DNA from 3 places in the Viridibacillus sp. FSL H8-0110 genome. Region 2 is predicted to be linked to each of the others. Evidence: a T-box and tRNA genes for the amino acid it is inferred to sense, from the RefSeq annotation. Region 2 holds a T-box; the other regions hold tRNA genes.

Region 1 (9,913 bases), 1.0 Mb from region 2:
GGTTTCCCGGAGTTATCCCAATCTACTAGGTAGGTTGCCCACGTGTTACTCACCCGTCCGCCGCTAAATCAGAAGAAGCAAGCTTCTTCATCATTCGCTCGACTTGCATGTATTAGGCACGCCGCCAGCGTTCGTCCTGAGCCAGGATCAAACTCTCCATAAAAGTAGTTTGAAAGCTCATTAGCTTTGCTAGCGTATCATCCGAAGATGATATCTATTTTTGTTTTGATCCACCAACAGAGTTGATGTTCAAAAACATTTATTGATTAACGTCTTGCATGTTCAGTTTTCAAGGTTCATAAGATATATATGGTGGAGCCTAGCGGGATCGAACCGCTGACCTCCTGCGTGCAAGGCAGGCGCTCTCCCAGCTGAGCTAAGGCCCCGTATGGGTATAAGTAATAATGGTCGGGAAGACAGGATTCGAACCTGCGACCCCTTGGTCCCAAACCAAGTGCTCTACCAAGCTGAGCTACTTCCCGTTAATGGCGCGCCCGGCAGAAGTCGAATCCACAACCTTCTGATCCGTAGTCAGACGCTCTATCCAATTGAGCTACGGGCGCATATATTATCACTTGTATTAAATTAAAAGAAATGGTGCCGAGGACCGGAATCGAACCGGTACGGTAGTCACCTACCGCAGGATTTTAAGTCCTGTGCGTCTGCCAGTTCCGCCACCCCGGCATATTTTGGAGCGGAAGACGAGGTTCGAACTCGCGACCCCCACCTTGGCAAGGTGGTGTTCTACCACTGAACTACTTCCGCAATATGCTGATAAACTTAAAAATTATGGTGCGGGTGAAGGGAGTCGAACCCCCACGCCTTGCGGCGCTAGATCCTAAGTCTAGTGCGTCTGCCAGTTCCGCCACACCCGCATATAATGTTTTTTAAAAAATGGTGAGCCATGTAGGATTCGAACCTACGACCCTCTGATTAAAAGTCAGATGCTCTACCAACTGAGCTAATGGCTCAAATAAAATGAATGGTGCCGGCGAAAGGAGTCGAACCCTCGACCTACTGATTACAAGTCAGTTGCTCTACCAACTGAGCTACACCGGCAATGTTTATTTGAAAAATGGTGGAGGATGACGGGATCGAACCGCCGACCCCCTGCTTGTAAGGCAGGTGCTCTCCCAGCTGAGCTAATCCTCCATATTATTCGCCTAGCAACGTCCTACTCTCACAGGGGGAAACCCCCAACTACCATCGGCGCTAAAGAGCTTAACTTCCGTGTTCGGCATGGGAACGGGTGTGACCTCTTTGCTATCGTCACTAGACTATTTTAAGACAAGAATTATTATATCACTTCACTTAGCTAAAAGCAAGTGTTTTTTAAACTTTTTTAATAAGTTTTTCTTGTTCTCTCAAAACTGGATAAATTACATTGAAGTTTGTTAAGTAAAATTTGGTTAAGTCCTCGATCTATTAGTATTCGTCAGCTCCGTATGTCGCCACACTTCCACCTCGAACCTATCTACCTCATCGTCTTTGAGGGATCTTACTTACTTGCGTAATGGGAAATCTCATCTTGAGGGGGGCTTCATGCTTAGATGCTTTCAGCACTTATCCCGTCCACACATAGCTACCCAGCGATGCCCTTGGCAGAACAACTGGTACACCAGCGGTGTGTCCATCCCGGTCCTCTCGTACTAAGGACAGCTCCTCTCAAATTTCCTACGCCCACGACGGATAGGGACCGAACTGTCTCACGACGTTCTGAACCCAGCTCGCGTACCGCTTTAATGGGCGAACAGCCCAACCCTTGGGACCGACTACAGCCCCAGGATGCGATGAGCCGACATCGAGGTGCCAAACCTCCCCGTCGATGTGGACTCTTGGGGGAGATAAGCCTGTTATCCCCGGGGTAGCTTTTATCCGTTGAGCGATGGCCCTTCCATGCGGAACCACCGGATCACTAAGCCCGTCTTTCGACCCTGCTCGACTTGTAGGTCTCGCAGTCAAGCTCCCTTATGCCTTTACACTCTACGAATGATTTCCAACCATTCTGAGGGAACCTTTGGGCGCCTCCGTTACTCTTTAGGAGGCGACCGCCCCAGTCAAACTGCCCGCCTGACACTGTCTCCTACCCCGCTAAGGGGCATGGGTTAGAAGTTCAATACATCTAGGGTAGTATCCCACCAACGCCTCCTCCGAAGCTGGCGCTCCGGAATCTCTGGCTCCTACCTATCCTGTACAAGATGTATCAAAATTCAATATCAGGCTACAGTAAAGCTCCACGGGGTCTTTCCGTCCTGTCGCGGGTAACCTGCATCTTCACAGGTACTATAATTTCACCGAGTCTCTCGTTGAGACAGTGCCCAGATCGTTACGCCTTTCGTGCGGGTCGGAACTTACCCGACAAGGAATTTCGCTACCTTAGGACCGTTATAGTTACGGCCGCCGTTTACTGGGGCTTCAATTCGCACCTTCGCTTGCGCTAAGCACTCCTCTTAACCTTCCAGCACCGGGCAGGCGTCAGCCCCTATACGTCACCTTACGGTTTTGCAGAGACCTGTGTTTTTGCTAAACAGTCGCCTGGGCCTATTCACTGCGGCTCTCTCGGGCTTTCACCCTACTAGAGCACCCCTTCTCCCGAAGTTACGGGGTCATTTTGCCGAGTTCCTTAACGAGAGTTCTCTCGCACACCTTAGGATTCTCTCCTCGACTACCTGTGTCGGTTTGCGGTACGGGCACCTTTTACCTCGCTAGAGGCTTTTCTTGGCAGTGTGAAATCAGGAACTCCGGACATACGTCCTCGTCATCACAGCTCAACGTTATAGAAATGGGATTTGCCTCATTTCACGCCTCACTGCTTGAACATGCATAACCAACAGCATGCTTACCCTATCCTACTGCGTCCCCCCATTGCTCAAATGGTAAATAGGTGGTACAGGAATATCAACCTGTTGTCCATCGCCTACGCCTATCGGCCTCGGCTTAGGTCCCGACTAACCCTGAGCGGACGAGCCTTCCTCAGGAAACCTTAGTCATTCGGTGGACGGGATTCTCACCCGTCTTTCGCTACTCATACCGGCATTCTCACTTCTAAGCGCTCCACCAGTCCTTCCGGTCTGACTTCACAGCACTTAGAACGCTCTCCTACCACGGACATCTAAGATGTCCATCCACAGCTTCGGTGAATTGTTTAGCCCCGATACATTTTCGGCGCAGCGTCACTCGACCAGTGAGCTATTACGCACTCTTTAAATGATGGCTGCTTCTGAGCCAACATCCTGGTTGTCTAAGCAACGTCACATCCTTTTCCACTTAACAATTACTTTGGGACCTTAGCTGGTGGTCTGGGCTGTTTCCCTCTTGACTACGGATCTTATCACTCGCAGTCTGACTCCCGTGCATAAATCACTGGCATTCGGAGTTTGTCTGAATTCGGTAATCCGGGATGGACCCCTAGTTCAAACAGTGCTCTACCTCCAGGATTCTTTATCACGAGGCTAGCCCTAAAGCTATTTCGGAGAGAACCAGCTATCTCCAGGTTCGATTGGAATTTCTCCGCTACCCACACCTCATCCCCGCACTTTTCAACGTACGTGGGTTCGGGCCTCCAGTAAGTGTTACCTTACCTTCACCCTGGACATGGGTAGATCACCTGGTTTCGGGTCTACAACCACATACTCATTCGCCCTATTCAGACTCGCTTTCGCTGCGGCTCCGTCTTCTAAAACTTAACCTCGCATGTAATCGTAACTCGCCGGTTCATTCTACAAAAGGCACGCTATCACCCATTAACGGGCTCTAACTACTTGTAGGCACATGGTTTCAGGATCTATTTCACTCCCCTTCCGGGGTGCTTTTCACCTTTCCCTCACGGTACTGGTTCACTATCGGTCACTAGGTAGTATTTAGCCTTGGGAGATGGTCCTCCCAGATTCCGACGGAATTTCACGTGTTCCGCCGTACTCAGGATACACTCAAGAGAGAATGAACTTTCAACTACAGGGCTGTTACCTGCTCTGGCGGGCCTTTCCAGACCGCTTCGTTTAACTCATTCCTTTGTAACTCCATATAGAGTGTCCTACAACCCCAAGAGGCAAGCCTCTTGGTTTGGGCTATTCCCGTTTCGCTCGCCGCTACTCAGGGAATCGATTTTTCTTTCTCTTCCTCCAGGTACTTAGATGTTTCAGTTCCCTGGGTCTGCCATCAAGACGCTATGTATTCACGTCAAGATACTGCTCCATTACGAACAGTGGGTTCCCCCATTCGGAAATCTCCGGATCAAAGCTCACTTACAGCTCCCCGAAGCATATCGGTGTTAGTGCCGTCCTTCTTCGGCTCCTAGTGCCAAGGCATCCGCCATGCGCCCTTAATAACTTAACCTAAAAGTTAGTTATTAAGCCTAAAAAACTTAATAATAAAAAATGTGTTACTTAATTTGCTTCAATGTCGTTTTATCCAGTTTTCAAAGAACAAGGTTTTGAAGATCATTTTACAATGAGCCTTCAAAACTGAACGCAAGACGTTAATCGACAGATCCAAGATCTGTTTCCGTAATTATCCTTAGAAAGGAGGTGATCCAGCCGCACCTTCCGATACGGCTACCTTGTTACGACTTCACCCCAATCATCTATCCCACCTTCGGCGGCTGGCTCCATAAAGGTTACCTCACCGACTTCGGGTGTTACAAACTCTCGTGGTGTGACGGGCGGTGTGTACAAGGCCCGGGAACGTATTCACCGTGGCATGCTGATCCACGATTACTAGCGATTCCGGCTTCATGTAGGCGAGTTGCAGCCTACAATCCGAACTGAGAACGATTTTATGAGATTAGCATACCCTCGCGAGTTAGCGACTCTTTGTATCGTCCATTGTAGCACGTGTGTAGCCCAGGTCATAAGGGGCATGATGATTTGACGTCATCCCCACCTTCCTCCGGTTTGTCACCGGCAGTCACCTTAGAGTGCCCAACTAAATGATGGCAACTAAGATCAAGGGTTGCGCTCGTTGCGGGACTTAACCCAACATCTCACGACACGAGCTGACGACAACCATGCACCACCTGTCACCAATGTCCCCGAAGGGAAAACTCTATCTCTAGAGCGGTCATTGGGATGTCAAGACCTGGTAAGGTTCTTCGCGTTGCTTCGAATTAAACCACATGCTCCACCGCTTGTGCGGGCCCCCGTCAATTCCTTTGAGTTTCAACCTTGCGGCCGTACTCCCCAGGCGGAGTGCTTAATGCGTTAGCTGCAGCACTAAGGGGCGGAAACCCCCTAACACTTAGCACTCATCGTTTACGGCGTGGACTACCAGGGTATCTAATCCTGTTTGCTCCCCACGCTTTCGCGCCTCAGTGTCAGTTACAGACCAGAAAGTCGCCTTCGCCACTGGTGTTCCTCCAAATCTCTACGCATTTCACCGCTACACTTGGAATTCCACTTTCCTCTTCTGCACTCAAGTCTCCCAGTTTCCAATGACCCTCCACGGTTGAGCCGTGGGCTTTCACATCAGACTTAAGAAACCACCTGCGCGCGCTTTACGCCCAATAAATCCGGACAACGCTTGCCACCTACGTATTACCGCGGCTGCTGGCACGTAGTTAGCCGTGGCTTTCTAATAAGGTACCGTCAAGGTACGTTCAGTTACTAACGTACTTGTTCTTCCCTTACAACAGAGTTTTACGATCCGAAAACCTTCATCACTCACGCGGCGTTGCTCCATCAGACTTTCGTCCATTGTGGAAGATTCCCTACTGCTGCCTCCCGTAGGAGTTTGGGCCGTGTCTCAGTCCCAATGTGGCCGATCACCCTCTCAGGTCGGCTATGCATCGTTGCCTTGGTAGGCCGTTACCCCACCAACTAGCTAATGCACCGCGGGCCCATCTAGTAGTGACAGCCGAAACCGCCTTTCAGCATTTTGCCATGTGACAAAATGGATTATTCGGTATTAGCCCCGGTTTCCCGGAGTTATCCCAATCTACTAGGTAGGTTGCCCACGTGTTACTCACCCGTCCGCCGCTAAATCAGAAGAAGCAAGCTTCTTCATCATTCGCTCGACTTGCATGTATTAGGCACGCCGCCAGCGTTCGTCCTGAGCCAGGATCAAACTCTCCATAAAAGTAGTTTGAAAGCTCATTAGCTTTGCTAGCGTATCATCCGAAGATGATATCTATTTTTGTTTTGATCCACCAACAGAGTTGATGTTCAAAAACATTTATTGATTAACGTCTTGCATGTTCAGTTTTCAAGGTTCATTTTGTTTGCCACTTCGTTAGCGACATTCAATATTATATCAGGATAACTTTTCGTTGTCAACAACTTTTTTAAGTTATTTTCAAACCGTTGTTTCAAACTTGTTATCATTGCTTGTTTATCAGCAACTTTTATATCTTATCAAATTCACTACTCAGTGTCAACAACTTTTTTAAGTTATTTTCAAACCGTTTTGTTAGCTAAATTAGCAACTCAATTAATATACCACTATATTAATTCTAATGCAACATCTTTTTTCAAAAAAGTAAACTTATATATAAGTTAATATTAGATGCTTTCAAAAATAGCTTGTCTTCTATTGTAATGAACTTCTTAGTAATTTTCAAACAAAAAGCTAACCACTCTAATAGAACGTAAACAAAAAAGACTCTAGCATTAACTAGAGTCTTTTCTATAAGAAAACCTTAGTATTTAATCACGTGGACGCATTGTAGGGAACAATAATACATCACGTATAGTTTGTGAATTCGTTAACAACATGATTAAGCGATCAATGCCGATACCTAATCCACCTGTTGGCGGCATACCATACTCTAACGATTCAATGAAGTCATCATCCATTTCGTGCGCTTCGTCATTACCCGCTTCTTTTTCAGCAAGCTGCGCTTCAAAGCGTTCACGTTGATCGATTGGATCATTTAATTCAGTAAAGGCATTTGCATGCTCACGACGTACAATGAATAATTCAAAACGATCTGTGAATCGCTCATCTTCAGGGTTTTTCTTAGCTAACGGAGAAATTTCCACTGGGTGACCATAGATAAATGTAGGTTGAACTAATGTTTCTTCTATTTTTTGTTCGAAGAATTCATTAATAATATGACCCACTTCCATAGAGTCTTTAATTTCAACACCATGTTCTTTTGCATGCGCTCGTGCTTCTTCTTTAGACATTGGAGTCCAGAAGTCTACACCTGTTGCTTCCTTAACTGCATCTACCATGTGCAGACGAGTCCAACCTGGCGCTAAACTAATAACATCGTCGCCATATTGCACATCAGTTGTACCTAATACTTCTTGTGCTACGTGAGAAATTAAATTCTCTGTAAGTGCCATAATGTCACGATAGTCAGCATAAGCTTCATATAATTCAATCATAGTGAATTCTGGGTTATGGCGCGTTGACATACCTTCATTACGGAATACACGACCGATTTCATATACTTTTTCAAGCCCACCAACGATTAATCGTTTTAGATGAAGTTCAATAGCGATACGCATATATAATTCCATATCTAACGAATTGTGATGCGTAATGAAAGGACGAGCGGCTGCTCCACCTGCAATTGTGTGTAGCATTGGTGTTTCTACTTCAAGGTAACCATTACCATCTAAGTAACGGCGGATAGCTTGAATAATTTTTGAGCGAGTAATGAAAGTTTGTTTACTTTCTTCACTCGTCATTAAATCTAAGTAACGTTGACGATAACGTTGCTCTACATCTTTTAAGCCATGGAATTTCTCTGGCATTGGGCGTAGTGATTTAGTTAGGAAAGTAAATTCTAATGCTTTAACAGAAAGTTCTCCTACCTGAGTGCGGAAAACATTACCGCGAATACCTACGATGTCTCCTAGGTCCGCTTGTTTAAACAATTCGTATGCTTCTTCACCAATAGCATCTTTTCGAACATAAATTTGTACTTGTCCACCTAAATCTTGAATATGCGCGAAACCAGCTTTACCTTTACCGCGTTTTGTCATAATACGACCCGCGATTACAACTTCATGTAAATCTTCTTCTAATTGTTCTTTAGTAAAATCCACATACTGTTCTTTAATTTCGTTTGATAAATGCGTACGTTCAAAACGGGCACCGAATGGATCTAAGCCGTTTTCTCTAATAGAAGCCATCTTTTGGCGTCTCACCAAAATTTGGTCATTTAATTCTTCAGACACGATATTCACTCCTCATTTTTTGTTCCGCTATGCAGTCCATAATGTACTTATTGTACACAATTTTGCTTAACGATTCACGTCTTTATCATCATTTACTAGTAAATACTTCATAATCCATTAGCTCCTAAAGAAAAAAGCCGTCACTTCAAAGGCGACGACTCGGAGTTCCATTAAATAATATGGATAGCTTTTTCTGCTGCTTCTCGTTCTTCAAATTCTTCTACTAAGGTATTCAGTAATACTCTTAATTCTAACGCTGTCTCAGTTTGGTTAATGGCATTACGTGCCTTACCATTACCGCGAATGCCTTTTAAGTACCACGAAGCATGTTTACGCATTTCACGAACCGCTACAACTTCTCCCTTTAAGGCCATTAGGCGTTCAAAATGAAGAAGACAAACATTAATTTTCTCACGAACACTTGGTTCATCAATTAATTTACCTGATTTCAAATATTCCACTGTACGGTATATCATCCAAGGGTTACCCAGTGCTGCACGACCGATCATAACGCCATCTACCCCAGTTTGTTCAATCATACGTTTCGCATCTTGAGGTGTTTCTACATCTCCATTTCCGATAACAGGAATGTTTACGTTCTCTTTTACTTGACGAATAATATCCCAATTTGCATGACCTTCATACATTTGAACACGTGTACGACCGTGGACAGCAACTGCAGATGCTCCAGCACGTTCTACTGCTTTGGCATTATCGACTGCAAAGACATGCTCGTCATCCCACCCAATACGCATTTTCACGCTGACTGGTTTTTTCACATTATCTACTACTGCCGCTACCATTTCATATACTTTATTTGGATCTAGAAGCAATTTAGCCCCTGCTTCACATTTGATAATTTTATTTACTGGGCACCCCATATTGATGTCGATAATATCCGCCGTTGTATTTTGGTCTACATATTTAGCTGCTTCTACAAGCGTTTCTTTATCGCCACCAAATATTTGTAACGAAAGTGGGTTTTCACGTTCATCGATATAAAGCATACTCATTGTTTTATCATTACGATGAACAATCCCTTTATCTGAAATCATTTCTGCATATACTAAACCCGCTCCAAATTCTTTTACTGTTAGACGGAAAGCCGAATTACAAATACCTGCCATCGGCGCAAGTACTACTCGGTTATCCATAACAATGTCGCCGATTTTGAACGGGTTGTCATTTGTTAATGTCATACTCTGTTTCCTCCATATATGGTTGGTGCTTATTCTCTACCTTTTAATTCGTCCATTTTTATATCAAGCGCTGTCGCTATGATTTGTAACTGTTCTTCTGTTGGCAAACGATCCCCACGTTCAATTTTACCTAAAATTGAAGTAGACATACCAACTTTTTTCGCAAATTCGACCTGCTGAATTCTTTTTAGTTTTCGAAATGCACGAATTCTTCTACCCCAGCGATCGTTTTCCATTGTCGTACGCCTTCTTTCCCAACACTAGATAGCATTGATTGCAACGCTTCGTTTGTTTTAGGATAAATGAGATCTGGAGCGATTTCCAATAATGGTACTAGAACAAAAGCACGTTCATGCATTCTAGGATGCGGAACAATTAGTGTCTTTGTTTGAATATTGTCGTGATTATAAAGCAAAATGTCAAGGTCTATCGTTCTTGGACCCCAACGAATTACGCGCACACGCTTTAACTCATTCTCAATCGCTTGGCACAATTCAAGTGTTTTTTCCGGATTCAACGAAGTACGAATTTGCACAACTATATTAAGGAATGCATCTTGGTCTATAAAGCCAACAGGATCAGTCTCATATA
Region 2 (9,913 bases):
AATAGTCCTTTACTTCCCACTTCTCCCTCTAAAGTACGAGCGAAGTCACATAAAATGCTATTGCCACTTTGATGACCATACGTATCATTAATAAGTTTGAAATGATCAATATCAAGCATTATTAACGAAAGTTGACGTATTTCTCCGTCCATTAATTGTTGCATTTTAACTGTAAGTTGTTCTTCGAAATATCTGTAATTATATAACCCAGTTAAACCACAGCGCTCACTTTTGTTTATTGTCGCCTCAATGTAACGCGACCGCTCCACTGAAACAGCAAAATAAGAACATAGTATATCTAATATACGAATTTTATATTCTTCAAAGAACTTTTTCTTATTAGAAGCTAATAAGAAAACTCCTACCATTTTTTGATTTCTCGAGATTGGCATCATTACTATACTTTGTGTAGCAAAAGGTAAAAAACCTATCCCCATCCCTATCCATTCGGTCTGTTGATTGTAGACAATTGTTTGTTCAGTATTCATTATTTCTTTGATAGGTGTTTTTAAAATATTTTCATGAGAGATATTAACTGCTGTACATACTCCATTTTCATGTGATCTAAGGAATTGTAGCTGACCATTCACTATATCGATAATGTAAGCATGATCTACAGGCATGATTTCAATTGTTTTACCCATAAATAAATCCACAACTTCATCACTCGTTAAGCGATCCCCTAACTGATGGCCAAAATGGGCAGCCAACGATAAGTATTCATTTACTCTTTCTGATGTACTATACATTCTTAAAATCTGAGTCACTATCAAGAATGGCAATCCAAGTAAAACAAATGATATAGGACCCACATATTCCGACAGTAGATATAGTGTTAACCCCATAGGAAAAGTAAATAGCATACTATTATAGTCCCAATAATCATCTTTTGTTAGAAATGGAGCTCTTTTCTTCATAACGATTAAGCTCAATTTCAGTAATACATGATTCACAAATGTATTCATAAATAAGTAAAACATTCCGAATAAGACAATATGAGGAATGTTAAGCGAACCAAATTCTCCACCAATTAAGATAAAAAGTAAACCACTGATGAAAGAGACGAGGAAAAACATTATCGAATTCCAAGGTATACGATATAGACTTAACTTAAGTAACTTTGCACGATATAAAAAGGGAATCAGTGCAATTTGGAATACAATTAATTCTATAAATAAACCATATTTCAAAAAGACCGCTAAGTTTACCCATTGCATAAAAAATAAAGGGACCCCGTTTATAACAAAAGGGAAAATGGCTGTAATGATCGCCAATACTATGAAACCTATTAACTCAGACCAATTAATATAAGTTGGTGGAGGAAAATAGTGGTATACCAAATTTAAACCAATTGGTACAGTTGCCAACCATACTATAAATACGGCCCATCTGAACTTTAGTGACAAATTCACTTCTCACACCTCTCATCGTGAGTATTTATGCCTACTTTTAAGCAATTATAGCAAATCGTTTTACCAAAGTCATCCATTTAAAGAAATTCAATTAAATGTTTCATGCAATATTTTTCGCCATTTTGCTAACAAATATAAGGAACCAGTCATGATAATTACTTCATTCAACAGCAACTTTTGTTGAACAGTAGTCAAAATGTCATATGTTGTCGATTTATTTTCCGCATAACTCATTTTCATAATCTCATCAGCAGCCATCGCACGATCATTCGCTATATTTACAAAAGTAAAGGTAGTACCTACTTTTTCTAATTCTGCTAAAACTCCACGTATATCCTTATCCCCAAGCATGCCCACGATAAAGTGAATGGGTTCATTAGGAAATCGCTCTTGAATCGCATCGACCAAACTTTTAGCACTCGCTGGATTATGTGCCCCGTCAATATAGAGATTCGGTGCAAGTTGTTCAAAGCGACATGCTAACTGAGCACTTTGAATCCCATTTCGAAATGCATCGACATTTGTTTTTACTCCATTTACTTGTGCAACGATATTAAATGCTGTAATTGCTAGAGCCATATTACTACGCTGATGCAGCCCTGGCATTGTACGTGTTAAGTTCGTGATTCGTACATCATTAGCCATGTATATTTCCGTCGAGTTTTCCTCTGTAACGGTGAAATTTTCATTGTAGACAAGTAATGGTGAGCGAAGTTTTTCCGCTTCTTGTGTAAATATAGCCATCGCTTCAGTTGGTAACACACCTGTCACCACAGGCCTTTGTTTTTTAATAATACCTGCTTTATGCATAGCAATACTTTCTATAGTCGAGCCTAAAAAATTTGTATGCTCTATAGCAATACTAGGTACAACTGACACGATTGGCGTCACAACATTAGTACTATCAAAGCGTCCCCCCATACCACATTCGATAATAGTAATATCAGGTGCTAAGCGCTCGAAAGCTAAAAAGGCTGCTACTGTTAACAGTTCGAAATCTGTTAGCTTTCCATCTAATCCCGCATCCGCCATGATACTAAATACTACATCCATTTCTTCTGGTTTAATGGGTTGTTCATTTAGCTGAATTTGATCGTGTACATCTTCAATACACGGAGACATAAATGTAGCGGTTGACAGTCCATGAGCCTTACTTATATGTTCTATAAAAGTAATTGTTGAGCCTTTGCCATTTGTACCTGCTACATGGACTGCGGATAATTTTTCTTGTGGGTTCCCTACTAATTGCAATGCTTCAGTAATAGCTGTTAACCCTGGCTTTATAGAGGCATCACTACGGACACCCCACTTTTCTTTATAATGATCTAATTTAGGAATCATGTCGGCACCCCGTTTACTGTTTCACTTTATTGTTTAAAAATGCACGTACTTCAGAAATAAAATAAAGAGATCCTGTTATGACCAATACATGCTCGTCCTCTTTTTCCTCAACTGCTCGTTTCACTACACATTCCCAATCTGCATCAAAATAAGTATGGTGGTGCTGTGATAATGCTGCTAATTCTGCAGCTGGTGCGGCATTAGGCATACTTATTTGCGTAAATGTCATAGATGCTGCCACTTCCGCCATCATCTTAATACTTTTTAGATGATCTTTGTCCTGTAGCGCGGCGTAGATAAAATCGTATTCCCTCGTCGGATATTTCGCTTTTAATGTTGCAATTAGTGCTTCTGTTCCTTCAGGATTATGCGCTCCATCAATTACGATAAGATGACCATACTCTTCAAAACGTCCCGCCCATTTAGCTTCTTTTAAAGCTTTTCGAATAGCTTCTTCTGTAATATCAAAGTATCCAGCATCTTTTAACAATAATGCCGTTGTAATAGCTAATGAAGCATTGTTAATTTGATGAGGACCTGCCATAAGTAATTCAACATCATTTATGGCATAATCACCTTTAGAGTAATTAAACATCTGTGTATGTTCCTTTTGAGTGACTTTTGTTGCCGTAAAATCCTCGTTAAAAATAGCTATAGGTGCATGCTTCTCTTCTGCTATTTTCCGAAGAACTTCTATTGCATCTTCATTCTCTACCGTTGTCACTACAGGTCTATTTTCTTTAATAATGCCACCCTTTTGATAAGCAATTTCATCATAAGTATCACCTAAAATCGCTGTATGTTCTAAAGAAATCGTTGTAATTATTGAAATGACGGGATCAATCACATTAGTTGAATCTAATTTGCCACCAATACCTGTTTCAATTAGAGCAACATCTACTTTCTCATCTGCAAAATAGAGGAAAGCAACAATTGTCATAATTTCAAAAAAACTTGGGTATACTCCGTCCTTTTCATCTATTGCAGCAAACACCTTATTGACGTATAACAGGAATTGCTCATCCGTAATTTGCTTGTCACTAATTGTAATACGCTCATTTATGCGCTCTAAGTGTGGAGAAACAAAGCAGCCTACTTTTTCTACTTGACTGTATTTTAATATTTCCTTTAATGCATTTAAAGTAGAGCCTTTGCCGTTTGAACCTGCTAAATGGATTGTTTTAAAAGTATGTTGAGGGTCGCCAAACTCATGTAATAATGAAGTAACGACTTCTAATGGAATCGATGTACTACTACCTTTTTTTAATGAGGTTAAAAACTCGACGCACTGTTCTATATTTGTAAACACTATTCAACACTCCTGGTATGTATATTGTGCTTGTTATTTAATCAATTACCTTCTTATTATAAGCCATTATAAAGAACAATAACTATATTACATTTTAGTTATAATTACCACTTGACTTTTCCTTGCAGGATTAATTTCAATAGAACTAAAATATCTTTCAACTTATATCTGTTGAGAATTAAATTACAATAATTTCTCATATTTTACCGAAAATTGTTCGTTTTAATATCAAAAAAATCGCTCAAGTAAAATACTTGAGCGATTTTTTTGATTACATATTTTTCAATTCGTTAATACGTTTCTCCACTGTAGCATATTTTTCAATATAGTCCGCTTCTTTTGCACGTTCAGCAGCTACAACATCATCTGGAGCTTTAGATACGAAACGTTCATTGTTCAGTTTACCTTGAACACGTTTCACTTCTTTATCCCATTTCTCAAGTTCATGCGATAAGCGCTCAATTTCAGCCGCTACATCGATTAATCCTTCAAGTGGTAAGAATAGTTCTGCACCAGATACAACAGCTGACATGCATTGTCCAGGAGCTTCAATGCCTTCGCCAAGTGTTAACGGCTCTGGGTTACAGAATTTTTCTAGATACGCTTTGTTATCTTCTAGTACTGCAAGCGTTGCAGCATCTTTAGCTGAAACATATAAAGGTACTTTTTTGCTCATTGGTGTTTGTACTTCAGCACGAATGTTACGAACAGCACGGATAATGTCCATTAGTAATTTCATGTTATTCGATTGTGCTTGTGAAGTTAATGTTTCATCAACTGTCGGCCAAGCAGCTACTGTAATTGATTCGCCTTCATGCGGAAGGTTTTGCCAAATTTCTTCTGTGATAAATGGCATAAATGGATGTAACAGGCGCATTGTATTATCTAAAACATATGCTAGTACGGAGCGCGTTGTTTTCTTCGCTGCTTCATCTTCACCGTATAATGGCAATTTCGCCATTTCGATGTACCAATCACAGAAATCATCCCAGATGAAGTTGTATAATTGACGACCTACTTCACCAAATTCAAATTTCTCGGCTAAAGTTGTCACTTGTTCGATTGTTTCGTTCAGACGAGTTAGAATCCATTGGTCTGCTACTGATTTTTTACCAGTTAAATCGATTTCATCGTAAGTCATGCCTTCCATGTTCATCAAAGCAAAGCGTGAAGCATTCCAAATTTTGTTTGAGAAGTTCCAAACAGCTTCTACTTTTTCATTTGAATAACGTAAATCTTGACCTGGAGAAGAACCAGTTGCTAAGAAATAACGTAATGAGTCAGCACCGTATTTTTCGATAACATCCATTGGATCAACGCCGTTACCAAGTGATTTAGACATTTTGCGTCCTTGTTCATCACGAACTAAACCATGAATTAATACATCCTCGAATGGACGTGTTCCAGTAAATTCAATGCCTTGGAAAATCATACGAGAAACCCAGAAGAATATAATATCATAACCCGTTACTAATGTACTTGTTGGGTAATAACGTTTAAATTCTTCGTTGGCTTCATCTGGCCAGCCCATCGTTGAAAACGGCCATAATGCAGATGAGAACCAAGTATCTAATACATCAGTATCTTGATTCCAGTTTTCAGCATCAGCTGGAGCATCCGTACCTACGTAAATTTCACCAGTTTCTTTATGGTACCAAGCTGGAATTCGGTGACCCCACCAAAGTTGACGTGAAATACACCAATCACGGATATTCTCCATCCAACGGGAATACGTATTTTCAAAACGCGAAGGTACAAAGTTCACTTTGCCTTCTTCATCTTTTTGAAGCTCTAATGATGCATCTGCAAGTGGTTGCATTTTAACGAACCATTGTGTTGAAAGATACGGCTCAACAACAGCACCAGAACGTTCAGAGTGTCCTACTGAGTGCATATGATCCTCAATTTTGAAGCAAACACCCATGTCTTGTAAATCTTTCACGATTGCTTTACGGCATTCAAAGCGATCCATACCTTTGTATTTACCAGCATTATCATTCATTGAACCATCTTCATTCATTACAAGAATACGTGGTAAGTCATGGCGGTTACCTACTTCAAAGTCATTCGGGTCATGAGCTGGTGTAATTTTCACAACACCCGTACCAAATTCCATTTCAACGTACTCATCTGCTATGATTGGAATTTCGCGACCTACAATTGGTAATGTCACTGTTTTGCCGATTAGATGTTGGTAACGTTCATCTTTAGGGTGAACAGCGATTGCAGTATCACCTAGCATTGTTTCAGGGCGAGTTGTAGCAATTTCAATTGTTCCAGTTCCTTCAGTTAATGGATATTTGAAGTGATAAAAAGCACCTGGTATATCTTTGTAAATAACTTCGATATCAGATAACGCTGTTTTTGTCGCAGGATCCCAGTTGATGATATATTCGCCACGGTAGATTAAATCTTTTTCATAAAGTTTTACGAATACTTCTTTTACTGCATCAGAAAGTCCTGAATCTAATGTGAAACGTTCACGAGAATAATCTAGCGCTAGACCCATTTTTGCCCATTGCTGACGAATATGACCTGCATACTCTTCTTTCCATTCCCATGTTTTTTCTACGAACTTTTCGCGACCTAAGTCATAACGAGTAATGCCTTCTTCACGAAGTTTCGCTTCTACCTTTGCTTGTGTTGCGATACCCGCATGGTCCATACCCGGTAACCAAAGTGCATCGTATCCTTGCATACGTTTCATACGAATTAGAATATCTTGTAATGTTGTATCCCAAGCATGCCCTAAGTGTAGTTTACCTGTTACGTTTGGTGGTGGAATTACAATTGAATATGGCTCTTTGCCACTTTCAGGTTGTGCTTTAAAGAATTCGCCTTTTAGCCACCATTCATAACGCCCTTGTTCGATTGACTGTGGATCATATTTCGTTGGCATTGATGTCGTTTGTTGTTCTGTCAATTTGACGACCTCCTTTTAATTTTTTGTTAACAACGAAGTAACTTGTAGTTTTTTGCAAATAAAAAACTCCTATCGCCTAAAAAGGACGAAGGAGTTGAATTCGCGGTACCACCTTTATTTCAACACAAAAAACGTGCTGACACTTCATTGTATAACGGCTTCTAACCGGCTTCTGCTAAGCTTTATCAGGTTCACAGAAACTGCTCCAGGGCGACCTTCAAATGTGTGTAAGCGGAAACTCGCACCTAACGTTTCCTCTCTTTGGCAAACACAATGCATTCTACTCTTCCCTATCTATGCATCTATATTAAGATGACCTTATTGTATCGAAAAAAAGATGCATTTTCAAGTTTTTTAGAAAGGAGGACTACATTTCATGTCACGTCGAAAATATAACCCTTATTTTCTACCACCTTGGCTACGGAAAACAAGGTTTTACTGTAGAAGTATTATCATTCCTCTTTGTTGCTTCCAAGGTATTCGTGTAATCATCATCCCGACAACAGGAGACATTATATTACTTTTGGTATTAGCCTTATTGTGGTACTTACTGTTTACGGATTTCCTTTAAATTATACGTTTTAATCGTATATGCTTCTTCTAAATCCCATAAGAGCGCATCAGATTCTGGTATTTCTTGAGCACTTGCCTCAGCAGTAGTGGTAGAAGAACTTTCTACTACTTCTGCTTCTACTTGTGCAGTAGCAGCTTGCGGCTCCTCATAATTACATGTCGCTTGCCAGCTAAAATGACAGCTACCATCATCTTGGAATGTTGTCGTAATATAGTCTACTTTTATTTCTACAGGGACGTCTTTATTCACTCGATCTCGCGGCAAATTTACATGTAACGGCACAGCATATTCAAAATAACCCGATTCTCCTTGCATGTCTAAATCCTCTATTGTTGTCCAAGTTGAAGTCCCATGATGTGGTGTTTCTCCTTCTGCAAATGCTACATTGGCAGAAATATGATAAATACCTGTTAAGAATACTGATTCACCTGACTCTTCTTGTGTCCAACGAGGTGTAATTTTCACATTCGACGTATCTTGCGGTTTACCAAAACTTTCAGGGAAGTTAAATCCTTCTGCGATTTCCCAGGAAATATGTTGCATAGCTTGACCTCCTTCATATATCTAATAGATTATATGCTTGATAGTATCGTGAATATGCATTATGTTATGTCCTTAGAGCAAACGGTTTTAGTTATTCGTTTGTTGTTCGGATCCATTAAAGTCATTGATGCTCTATGATAAAGATTATTTATATTAGGTACATTATCAATGTATTTACATGCATAAAAAAAGGCCTTCTCTAAATGGAGAAAGCCTTTTTCTTTTACTATTATATTAGCGTGCAAGTTGTTTAAATACTTTTTGGAAAGCTTGAACTGTCTTTGCAATATGTTCTTCAGTGTGCTCTGTAGAAACAAATACACCTTCAAATTGTGACGGCGGCAAGAAGATTCCTTCATTCGCCATTAAACCGTAGTATTCAGCAAACAATTGTAAATCAGAAGTTTTCGCCGTTTCAAAGTTAATGACATTCTCATTAGTTAAGAAATAACCAATCATTGAACCTGCACGATTTACTGTGTACGGGATATTGTAAGTTTCTGCAGCTTCGCGGAAACCTGCTTCTAATTGATCCCCTAATTTTGTGAAATAATCATATGTTTCAGGTTTTAAATGACTTATTGTTGCTAAACCAGCAGACATTGCAAGTGGGTTACCTGATAATGTACCCGCTTGATAGATTGGACCTGCCGGAGCAATTTTCTCCATAATTTCACGCTTACCACCGAATGCACCTACAGGTAGTCCACCACCGATTACTTTACCAAGACAAGTTAAATCTGGTGTTACACCAAAGTGACCTTGAGCACTATGATACCCTACACGGAAACCAGTCATTACTTCATCAAAGATTAATAGTGAGCCAGCGTTTGTTGTTAGTTCACGTAATCCCTCAAGGAATCCTGGTAACGGAGGAACGACACCCATATTACCGCAAACTGGCTCAACGATTACTGCAGCAATTTCTTCGCCGAATTTTTCGAAGACAAGTTTAGCAGATTCTAAATCATTATAAGGAACAGTTAATGTGTTTTGAGCAATTCCCAATGGTACACCTGGGCTGTCTGGTAAACCAAGTGTTGCGACACCCGAACCAGCTTTAATCAGTAAGCTATCACCATGTCCGTGATAGCTACCTTCGAACTTCAAAATTTTATCTCTTCCTGTAAAGCCACGTGCTGCACGGATTGCACTCATTGTTGCTTCCGTACCTGAAGATACCATACGAATCATTTCGATTGAAGGAATACGATCTATTACTACTTTTGCTAGTTCATTTTCTACTAGTGAAGAAGCACCGAAGCTCGTTCCTGTTTCAGCTACTTTTTGAATAGCAGCTACAACATCAGGATGCGTGTGACCAATAATTAGTGGACCCCATGATAATACATAGTCAATATAATCATTACCATCGATATCCGTAATGATTGCTCCTTTACCACTAGCCATGAAAATGGGATCCATATCCACTGCTTTAAATGCACGAACTGGACTATTTACGCCACCTGGCATTAAGTTTACTGCTTCTTGAAAAGCTTGTTTTGATTTTTCATATGAACGTGTCATGAATTATTTTCCCTCCATCCAACGAACTGCATCTTTTGCATGATAAGTAATGATTAAGTCTGCTCCTGCGCGTTTCATACCTAGCAGTGTTTCTAGGACCGTTTGTTTTTCGTCAATCCAGCCATTAATAGATGCCGCTTTGACCATCGCATATTCGCCACTTACATTGTAAGCAACAATCGGTAAATCATAGTTATTACGTACATCACGTACAATATCTAAGTAAGCTAATGCTGGTTTAACGATTAAGAAATCTGCTCCTTCTTCTACGTCTGAAGTAGCTT
Region 3 (9,913 bases), 1.0 Mb from region 2:
AATTCTCAGTTGTCGATGCTTCGACCATTACACGAACTAATGGTTCAGTTCCTGATGGTCTAACAAGAATACGACCATTACCATTCATCTCTTGCTCTACCTCAGTAATTACTGCCGCTACTTGTGCATTTTTTGTAACAGCGTATTTATCTGTTACACGAATATTAATTAGCTTTTGAGGGAAAATCGTCATCTCAGCTGCTAGCTCAGATAATGTTTTACCTGTTAATTTCATCGCATTAACAAGTTGTAAACCTGTTAGTAAGCCATCACCTGTTGTGTTGTAATCAAGGAAAACAATATGCCCTGATTGCTCTCCGCCTAAGTTGTAATCGCCTTCGCGCATAGCTTCTACAACATAACGGTCACCTACTGCAGTTTGAATACTTTGCATACCATGTTCTTCTAGACCTTTATAGAAACCCATGTTACTCATAACCGTAGATACAACTGTATCTTTGTTTAAACGTCCTTTTTCTTGGAAGTGTTTAGCGCAAATATACATGATTTGATCTCCGTCAACGATATTACCCTTTTCATCGACAGCGATTAATCTGTCACCATCACCATCAAATGCAAGTCCAACATCTGCGCCTTTTTCAACTACCATTTTAGCTAGGTCTTCAGGATGTGTAGAACCTACACTCTCGTTAATGTTTAAGCCGTTTGGTGAAGCACCCATCGTTGATAAATCTGCTTCTAAGTCTGCAAATAGGTGTGCTGCGAGTGAAGATGTTGCACCATGTGCGCAATCTAATGCAATATGGATACCCGTAAACTCTTCTTCTACTGTCTGTTTCAGGTATTGAATGTACTTTTGACCGCCTTCTAAATAGTCACTTAATGATCCTAAGTCACCACCTGTTGGGCGAGGTAGATCATCTTGTTCTTGGTCTAATAAAGCTTCAATTTCTGCTTCTTGTTCATCAGTAAGTTTAAAACCATCGGGACCGAAGAATTTAATACCATTATCTGCGACTGGGTTATGAGATGCTGATATCATAACTCCTGCTTGACCACTCATAACACGTGTTAAATAAGCCACTCCTGGTGTGCTAATGACGCCTAGGCGCATTACCTCTGCTCCTACTGACAGCAAACCGGCTACAAGTGCTCCTTCAAGCATTTGTCCAGATATACGTGTATCACGACCAATTAATACTTTTGGACGTCCTGTGGCTTCTTTCGTTAAAACGTATCCACCGAAGCGACCGAGTTTAAATGCTAACTCAGGCGTCAGCTCACTATTGGCGACTCCGCGGACGCCGTCTGTACCGAAATATTTACCCATTTTGTTCTCTCCTTCAAAACTATCTACGATCCTTCAATCAAATTCGTTTAAGATATTCGTTCTATTCGAAGATTAGCGATGTTATTAGAAAGTGACCAGGTAAGATCCCTTGGTCCATCAACTTGAATAGATAGCTTATGATTTCCAATGTGTTTATCTGCTGCTTCAATATATATATCGAAATCATCAATATCTAGATTTGCTAAATCCTTTTCATCACCTTTAACAGTTAATGTAACTAAACCATTCTTTGGTGTGATAAAGTCGCTACTATAGTCCTCATCTAGGTTTCGAACGTCAACAGCTACATTCTTAAATTCTTTCGAGCTTATAATTGATGAAGTTTCTTTCTCGTCAGTCTCTTGTTCTTCGTCTTTAATTACTTCTTCATCAGTATTCGATTCGTTTTTCTCAACTACAGCTTGGACTTTTATGCTGTCTTCAGACAGCCGTGAAATGCCCTCTGGCTTATCAATATCAATATTAAAGATACCAGATTTTTTGATTTTAGATACATCTACATCAACATTAAGTTGTTCCATATTTTCAAGAGCAGCTTTTGATCCGAATAAAGTCATCTTGCTCGTTATGGGCGTCAATGACTTTATCGTGATATCTTTACCTGGCGTCCCTTTTTGATTTAAGACGACAGGTACTTCCTTAGTATACTCTCCAATGTCAACATTCACTTTAATCTTCCCTGGCTTCACTTGGACATCTAATTTGTTCATTTCACGATCAAGTATTTTTACATTTGCTTCCTGTTCAAAGGAACTCTTCAGTCCTTGCTCGCCAGTAACTGTCGCTTTTACATAGCTTATGCTATCTACTGCACTTTTAGCGCCAGTAACTGTTACCGTATTAGGATTCGCTGTCATACTTTTCACGTAATAGTCTTCTGCCAGTAGTCTTTCATTAATTTCCGGATCGATTTTAAATGTTCTTGTTACCCTTTCTTCAATTGAAATATCAATTGTTGATGGGTCCATTTGTACTGATAATTTATCAGAAAAATTTTCATGTTGAATCGTTACTTTATGTTCCCCAATTGTTTGCTTACGTAAATCTACGAATACAGTATAATCACTCACTGCTTTCGTTTGTAAGACGATGGCCATTGGACCCTTGATCGTAACATCTACGGTTTTTGGAACTCCTGTAACGATTAAACTCTCATCATCATAGTAAACCTGTACGGGTACATTATGAAGCACGTCCGCTTGTGTCCCTGATGAAAAGCCATCAGAACTATCTTTTTCTTTTGGCTGAACCGTAAAAAATAGGAGCATAGCTAATGTTAGGGCTGTAATTCTTAAAAACCAGGGGCTTTCAATCAATTTATCCATCATTTTTTATTCCCCCTCCAGCTCCACTTAGAGGTATTTGTTGCTTCTAGCTCGGGGCCAAACCACGCTTTACGTAAACGCGCTTCAAATTCTTCAATTGAAAGGTCACGGTGTAAATCTCCATTAACCGTTAAACTAATTGCTCCCGTTTCTTCTGATACAATAATTGTTATGGCATCAGTCACTTCACTAATACCTATAGCGGCTCTATGACGTGTACCTAGTTCTTTCGAGATAAATGGACTTTCTGATAATGGTAAATAACAAGCTGCAGCTGCAATTTTGTTCTTTTGAACGATTACTGCTCCATCATGTAATGGTGTATTAGGTATGAAGATATTAATTAGTAATTCAGACGAAATTTCAGAGAACATCGGAATCCCTGTTTCTACATAATCATTCAAACCTGTTTCGCGTTCGATAGAAACAAGCGCTCCAATACGTCGCTTCGCCATGTAACTAACGGATTTTGACATCGCGCTTACTAAGCGTGTACGCTCTTCATCTTCTTGTAAATTACTACGAGCAAATAGCTTACCACGACCAAGTTGTTCTAGTGCTCGACGTAACTCTGGTTGGAATATGATAATAATAGCGAGGAAACCAAAATTGATAACCTGTTGCATCATCCATCCCAGTGTATTAAGGCCTGCATATACAGTAATAATACGAATAATAATGATGACGAATATTCCCTTTAATAATTGGACAGCTTTTGTTCCTCTTATTAAGGTTAAAATTTTATAAATAACAAACCATACTAAAAGAATGTCCAGAATGTTCATCAACATTCTAATCCATACATTGTCGGTAAATTGTGTAATTTCATTAATAAAAGACATGTGGATCCCCCACTTTTCTAGCGAGTGCATATGTGTTCAGTATAGCACAACTCTTACTTTACTTGCTTAGATGAAACAGAAAAGTCTACCTCAAACAGTAGACTTTTTCATTTGTTTTATTCGTTTTTCCCTAAAAATGAAAGTATTTCTTTTCCACCATTTTTAATTTTATACCAAAGCCATTCAAATGCTTGATTAATCTCATCTATTTGACCTGTGACATTTGCTGTTGAAGCCATATATTGACCATTAATCACTGTGATATTACCATCTACCGAACCTTTTACAAGGATATCCCCATTCTTGACTACGATATCACCTGTCACAGTCTTCCCTTCAGGTACGATGACTGTTTGCCCCTCTACAACTAAGTTTGGCTGTTTGGTCACTGAAAATTCCTTATTATCATTAAAGCCTGTAAGAAGCGAGGCACTCATTAAGATACAAAACATTGCTGCTGCAACAAATATAGGATGGCGACGTAGCCATCTTTGGACACCGGCTCCTGATCTTCCTTTAGGTAGACGAACCATAACGTTTTGCTTGAAATCCAGAGGTACTGAAACGACGGCAGCACTTTTGACAAAGGCAATTGTGCTATTTAGCTCCTGCATATGTTGTCGACAGTTATCACAGCTTTGCAAATGTGCTTTTAGCTCGATTTCATGTTCACGACTAATATCACCATCTAAATATTCATGCATGTATTCACCAATATGTTTTGGACACGCATTCATAGTGAAATCCCTCCTACAGATTGCCTAATTGCTTTCTCAGAGCTTCACGCCCTCTGTGAATTCGAGTTTTGACTGTCCCAAGTGGCATATCTAAAATCTCGCTAATCTCCTGCAATGGCAATTCCTCTATATACTTTAAGACAATGACTGTTCGATATTTGTCTGGCAACTGGCTAATTTCATATTGAATTCGCTCCTGCAGCTCCATTCTTTCTACTTCTTCCTCAGGCAGCCTATCTGATGAGGAAATTTGAGAATACATATCTAGACCGTCCGTTCCAGCAACTTGTGCATCTAAGTAATAGTCCGGTTTCTTCTTCCTTATACGGTCTATACATAAATTCGTCGCTATACGGTACAGCCAAGTCGAAAATTTTCGATTCAAATCAAAAGTATGAAGATTAATATACGCACGGACAAATGCCTCCTGCGCTATATCTTCCGCTTCATGTTGATTGCCAAGCATGCGATAACAAACTTGGTACAGCTTTTGCTGGTAGAGGCTCACAATATCAGAATACGCACTTTGATCGCCTTTCAGCACTTGTTTTATTCTCTTGTTGATTAATGCGTCCATTGTGATTTCCCTCCGCCCATGCGGCTGTTATTCTATATACGAGTCGCCCATAATGTAAGTTTCATTTTTTTGAAAAAAATTTTTTAAAGCTCTAAAAAATCTTTCTTCCATAATTATAACAAATATGTAAGTAAAAATGATTCAAATTCATAAGAAACTCTTCTTTTCAGGACTTAATTACTTGCCAATAAGTTCCCATTTCAAAAAAACCTAAACTTTTCAGCAATTATAAAAGGACGGGCATGCCCGTCCTTTTACATTACATTAATTTTTCACCGAATAACGATCCCATTAAAGCAACTGCTACATCTGCTGTTTTATTTTTTTCATCTAGGATTGGATTTACTTCTACAAATTCAGCTGAGGTAATCATTTCTGATTCATATAACATCTCCATCGCTAAATGGCTTTCACGATATGTAATACCTCCTGGAACAGGCGTCCCAACTCCTGGCGTGTAAAGCGGGTCTATTCCATCTAGATCCAGTGACAAATGCAATCCATCTACATTTTTCCCTCTCAAATAAATAATTGCATCTTGAATAACTTTAGTCATTCCCACTCTATCAATTTCATGCATGGTGTACACTTTAATTCCTTTTTCTTTTATTAATTCACGTTCCCCTGGATCCACCGAGCGAGCACCTATAATTACAATATTCTCAGGTTTCACTTTTGGAGCATAATCACGAATGTTTACCAGCTTTTCATGACCAAGTCCAATACTTACAGCTAGTGGCATACCATGAATATTACCAGATGGTGAAGTATCACCTGTATTCAAATCTGCATGTGCATCATACCAAATAACTCCTAAATTCTCATAATGGTCTGATAAACCTGCAAGTGTGCCTATTGCAATACTATGATCTCCACCAAGCACAAGCGGAAAATGATTTTGTAAAACGACATCATGTACCTTATTTGCAAGCTTTGTACTGGCTTCAGTTACAGCTGATAAATTTCGTAAGTTTGTATCAGCTGATACCTCACGCTCAGATATCCCAATCTCAATATCACCCTCGTCTATCACTTCATAGCCCATTGCTTCTAATCTTTCTACAGCGCCCGCATATCGGATCGCACTTGGTCCCATATCAACCCCACGACGTGTTTGACCAAGATCCATTGGTACACCTATTAATGAAACATTTAATTTATGCATTATTTTATTCCCCCTTTGTGTATTACCTATATTGTAAATGCTAGAATCATGTTGGCTCAACCCCACAAAATTCTGAATATTTATACAAAATATTAAACACTTAAATAGAGAACAAAGTTGCAACAAAAGTAAGTACTACACTATTGTTCAAATTGAATTTATCAGTAGTTATACAAAGTTACGCACTCTATTAAAAATACCCCTTGAAAAGTATAGGGGACCCCTTATTTTTTTACACTACTAACCACAAAAAAACCTCTCTCTACAAAGTGTAGAAAGAGGTTGAAATTTTATATGAAAGTGAGCCATGTAGGATTCGAACCTACGACCCTCTGATTAAAAGTCAGATGCTCTACCAACTGAGCTAATGGCTCATAAAATTAAAAATGGCTGGGGTACCTGGATTCGAACCAGGGCATGACGGAATCAAAATCCGTTGCCTTACCGCTTGGCTATACCCCAACAATGAATAATGAATATTTTATATAAAAAAATGGTGGAGGGGGACGGATTCGAACCGCCGAACCCGAAGGAGCGGATTTACAGTCCGCCGCGTTTAGCCTCTTCGCTACCCCTCCGAAAAAAATATGGTGGAGGATGACGGGATCGAACCGCCGACCCCCTGCTTGTAAGGCAGGTGCTCTCCCAGCTGAGCTAATCCTCCATGGATATGTAAAATAATTTTTAAAAATGGTGACCCCTACGGGATTCGAACCCGTGTTACCGCCGTGAAAGGGCGGTGTCTTAACCGCTTGACCAAGGGGCCATTAATGCTGTACTGCTTAAAACAGGACAAGAATTATATTAACACTATTTAAATAAAAATGCAATACTTTATTTAAAAAATATTAAAAAATTCATCTTACTAAACAAAATTCGATATTTTTCTACTTCTGGATAAATAATTGAAAGCTTCCAACCGGGCTCGAACCGGTGACCTCTTCCTTACCATGGAAGCACTCTACCTGCTGAGCTATGGAAGCATAGACAAAAAAATGGCTCCGAAGGTAGGACTCGAACCTACGACCGATCGGTTAACAGCCGATTGCTCTACCACTGAGCTACTTCGGAACAATAATATTATCGCTTCTTTAGATGTTACTTTTATCGAACACAAATATTATTATAACAGCATATTAAAACATTTCAAGCTATTTAAGGAAAAAAGTTTTAATTATTATGCATTTAAATATACCTATATTTTTTACAGCAATTCTAACTATCATAAAAACCCTATTTAAGCGTTTTAAGGCGTTTTAAGCGTAATCTAACGTTAGATTACCAACATATATCGATTATGCTCCTAAAGGCTATTAAAATGATATTTTCATAACAATTGGTGGACTATTTTCAATTTGGATTCTTATACTTTTATACACAAACTCCACTTTTCTGTATAATTCCTGCGCAACTATATTACCATCATTAGCTGCTAGAACTATTCCATTAATAAGCGGATATTTTCCTTTTATATACATCGGTAACTGAGATAGTATGTTTGTTGCATAACCTTTTCTATAATACAAATAATTTGTTAAGCATGAGCCTAATAAAATTGTATTGGAATTATCTGAATATGACTACACATCCAAATTATTATGTAAAACAAAGAAACTCAGCATTTCACAATTATAAAATGCAATAATTGGATGCCTGTCTATATCCGTTTTACACAACTCAAGAGTAGCTAATGGCGGATTTGTAAATTGGAGCTGATATTCAGTGATTCAATACTTATCTAATAACTCTGCACATCGATTGTATATGAAAATAAGTTGAAAACGAATTATCTGATGATAAAAAGTTCCATACGCAATATGGAGAAATCAAGAATTCCACAACCCTACCTATTATAACTATTTTCTAAATAAAAAAGCACAACTGATTAAATCAGCTGTGCTTTGATGTGCCTAGCAACGTCCTACTCTCACAGGGGGAAACCCCCAACTACCATCGGCGCTAAAGAGCTTAACTTCCGTGTTCGGCATGGGAACGGGTGTGACCTCTTTGCTATCGTCACTAGACTATTTTAAGACAAGAATTATTATATCACTTCACTTAGCTAAAAGCAAGTGTTTTTTAAACTTTTTTAATAAGTTTTTCTTGTTCTCTCAAAACTGGATAAATTACATTGAAGTTTGTTAAGTAAAATTTGGTTAAGTCCTCGATCTATTAGTATTCGTCAGCTCCGTATGTCGCCACACTTCCACCTCGAACCTATCTACCTCATCGTCTTTGAGGGATCTTACTTACTTGCGTAATGGGAAATCTCATCTTGAGGGGGGCTTCATGCTTAGATGCTTTCAGCACTTATCCCGTCCACACATAGCTACCCAGCGATGCCCTTGGCAGAACAACTGGTACACCAGCGGTGTGTCCATCCCGGTCCTCTCGTACTAAGGACAGCTCCTCTCAAATTTCCTACGCCCACGACGGATAGGGACCGAACTGTCTCACGACGTTCTGAACCCAGCTCGCGTACCGCTTTAATGGGCGAACAGCCCAACCCTTGGGACCGACTACAGCCCCAGGATGCGATGAGCCGACATCGAGGTGCCAAACCTCCCCGTCGATGTGGACTCTTGGGGGAGATAAGCCTGTTATCCCCGGGGTAGCTTTTATCCGTTGAGCGATGGCCCTTCCATGCGGAACCACCGGATCACTAAGCCCGTCTTTCGACCCTGCTCGACTTGTAGGTCTCGCAGTCAAGCTCCCTTATGCCTTTACACTCTACGAATGATTTCCAACCATTCTGAGGGAACCTTTGGGCGCCTCCGTTACTCTTTAGGAGGCGACCGCCCCAGTCAAACTGCCCGCCTGACACTGTCTCCTACCCCGCTAAGGGGCATGGGTTAGAAGTTCAATACATCTAGGGTAGTATCCCACCAACGCCTCCTCCGAAGCTGGCGCTCCGGAATCTCTGGCTCCTACCTATCCTGTACAAGATGTATCAAAATTCAATATCAGGCTACAGTAAAGCTCCACGGGGTCTTTCCGTCCTGTCGCGGGTAACCTGCATCTTCACAGGTACTATAATTTCACCGAGTCTCTCGTTGAGACAGTGCCCAGATCGTTACGCCTTTCGTGCGGGTCGGAACTTACCCGACAAGGAATTTCGCTACCTTAGGACCGTTATAGTTACGGCCGCCGTTTACTGGGGCTTCAATTCGCACCTTCGCTTGCGCTAAGCACTCCTCTTAACCTTCCAGCACCGGGCAGGCGTCAGCCCCTATACGTCACCTTACGGTTTTGCAGAGACCTGTGTTTTTGCTAAACAGTCGCCTGGGCCTATTCACTGCGGCTCTCTCGGGCTTTCACCCTACTAGAGCACCCCTTCTCCCGAAGTTACGGGGTCATTTTGCCGAGTTCCTTAACGAGAGTTCTCTCGCACACCTTAGGATTCTCTCCTCGACTACCTGTGTCGGTTTGCGGTACGGGCACCTTTTACCTCGCTAGAGGCTTTTCTTGGCAGTGTGAAATCAGGAACTCCGGACATACGTCCTCGTCATCACAGCTCAACGTTATAGAAATGGGATTTGCCTCATTTCACGCCTCACTGCTTGAACATGCATAACCAACAGCATGCTTACCCTATCCTACTGCGTCCCCCCATTGCTCAAATGGTAAATAGGTGGTACAGGAATATCAACCTGTTGTCCATCGCCTACGCCTATCGGCCTCGGCTTAGGTCCCGACTAACCCTGAGCGGACGAGCCTTCCTCAGGAAACCTTAGTCATTCGGTGGACGGGATTCTCACCCGTCTTTCGCTACTCATACCGGCATTCTCACTTCTAAGCGCTCCACCAGTCCTTCCGGTCTGACTTCACAGCACTTAGAACGCTCTCCTACCACGGACATCTAAGATGTCCATCCACAGCTTCGGTGAATTGTTTAGCCCCGATACATTTTCGGCGCAGCGTCACTCGACCAGTGAGCTATTACGCACTCTTTAAA

Evidence for each region. A T-box is a leader RNA that pairs with one kind of tRNA and senses whether it is charged. The one in region 2 lies ahead of MHH98_RS05515 (valine--tRNA ligase), so its partner is inferred to be a tRNA-Val.
Region 1: it encodes a tRNA-Val, which carries the amino acid that the T-box ahead of MHH98_RS05515 (valine--tRNA ligase) is inferred to sense. The anticodon was not compared.
Region 3: it encodes a tRNA-Val, which carries the amino acid that the T-box ahead of MHH98_RS05515 (valine--tRNA ligase) is inferred to sense. The anticodon was not compared.

Annotation. Positions count from the first base shown of each region.
Region 1 covers NZ_JBBOPJ010000001.1:95,287-105,199, reverse strand. The annotation lists rRNA gene MHH98_RS00545 (16S ribosomal RNA) at 1-163, opposite strand, end outside; tRNA gene MHH98_RS00540 (tRNA-Ala) at 311-386, opposite strand; tRNA gene MHH98_RS00535 (tRNA-Pro) at 406-482, opposite strand; tRNA gene MHH98_RS00530 (tRNA-Arg) at 487-563, opposite strand; tRNA gene MHH98_RS00525 (tRNA-Leu) at 596-684, opposite strand; tRNA gene MHH98_RS00520 (tRNA-Gly) at 691-765, opposite strand; tRNA gene MHH98_RS00515 (tRNA-Leu) at 791-875, opposite strand; tRNA gene MHH98_RS00510 (tRNA-Lys) at 896-971, opposite strand; tRNA gene MHH98_RS00505 (tRNA-Thr) at 984-1,059, opposite strand; tRNA gene MHH98_RS00500 (tRNA-Val) at 1,077-1,152, opposite strand; rRNA gene rrf (5S ribosomal RNA) at 1,162-1,277, opposite strand; rRNA gene MHH98_RS00490 (23S ribosomal RNA) at 1,406-4,335, opposite strand; rRNA gene MHH98_RS00485 (16S ribosomal RNA) at 4,520-6,072, opposite strand; gene lysS (lysine--tRNA ligase) at 6,639-8,123, opposite strand; gene dusB (tRNA dihydrouridine synthase DusB) at 8,294-9,322, opposite strand; gene MHH98_RS00470 (helix-turn-helix domain-containing protein) at 9,352-9,558, opposite strand; gene folK (2-amino-4-hydroxy-6-hydroxymethyldihydropteridine diphosphokinase) at 9,510-9,913, opposite strand, start outside.
Region 2 covers NZ_JBBOPJ010000001.1:1,117,784-1,127,696, reverse strand. The annotation lists gene MHH98_RS05530 (sensor domain-containing diguanylate cyclase) at 1-1,412, opposite strand, end outside; gene MHH98_RS05525 (bifunctional folylpolyglutamate synthase/dihydrofolate synthase) at 1,500-2,753, opposite strand; gene MHH98_RS05520 (bifunctional folylpolyglutamate synthase/dihydrofolate synthase) at 2,767-4,062, opposite strand; gene MHH98_RS05515 (valine--tRNA ligase) at 4,334-6,961, opposite strand; T-box leader at 7,064-7,291, opposite strand; gene MHH98_RS05510 (hypothetical protein) at 7,533-8,102, opposite strand; gene hemL (glutamate-1-semialdehyde 2,1-aminomutase) at 8,337-9,629, opposite strand; gene hemB (porphobilinogen synthase) at 9,633-9,913, opposite strand, start outside.
Region 3 covers NZ_JBBOPJ010000001.1:108,074-117,986, reverse strand. The annotation lists gene glmM (phosphoglucosamine mutase) at 1-1,291, opposite strand, end outside; gene MHH98_RS00625 (CdaR family protein) at 1,339-2,640, opposite strand; gene cdaA (diadenylate cyclase CdaA) at 2,637-3,479, opposite strand; gene MHH98_RS00615 (anti-sigma factor family protein) at 3,596-4,216, opposite strand; gene sigW (RNA polymerase sigma factor SigW) at 4,230-4,793, opposite strand; gene rocF (arginase) at 5,053-5,958, opposite strand; tRNA gene MHH98_RS00600 (tRNA-Lys) at 6,260-6,332, opposite strand; tRNA gene MHH98_RS00595 (tRNA-Gln) at 6,346-6,420, opposite strand; tRNA gene MHH98_RS00590 (tRNA-Tyr) at 6,453-6,536, opposite strand; tRNA gene MHH98_RS00585 (tRNA-Val) at 6,547-6,622, opposite strand; tRNA gene MHH98_RS00580 (tRNA-Glu) at 6,650-6,724, opposite strand; tRNA gene MHH98_RS00575 (tRNA-Thr) at 6,869-6,941, opposite strand; tRNA gene MHH98_RS00570 (tRNA-Asn) at 6,955-7,029, opposite strand; rRNA gene rrf (5S ribosomal RNA) at 7,867-7,982, opposite strand; rRNA gene MHH98_RS00560 (23S ribosomal RNA) at 8,111-9,913, opposite strand, start outside.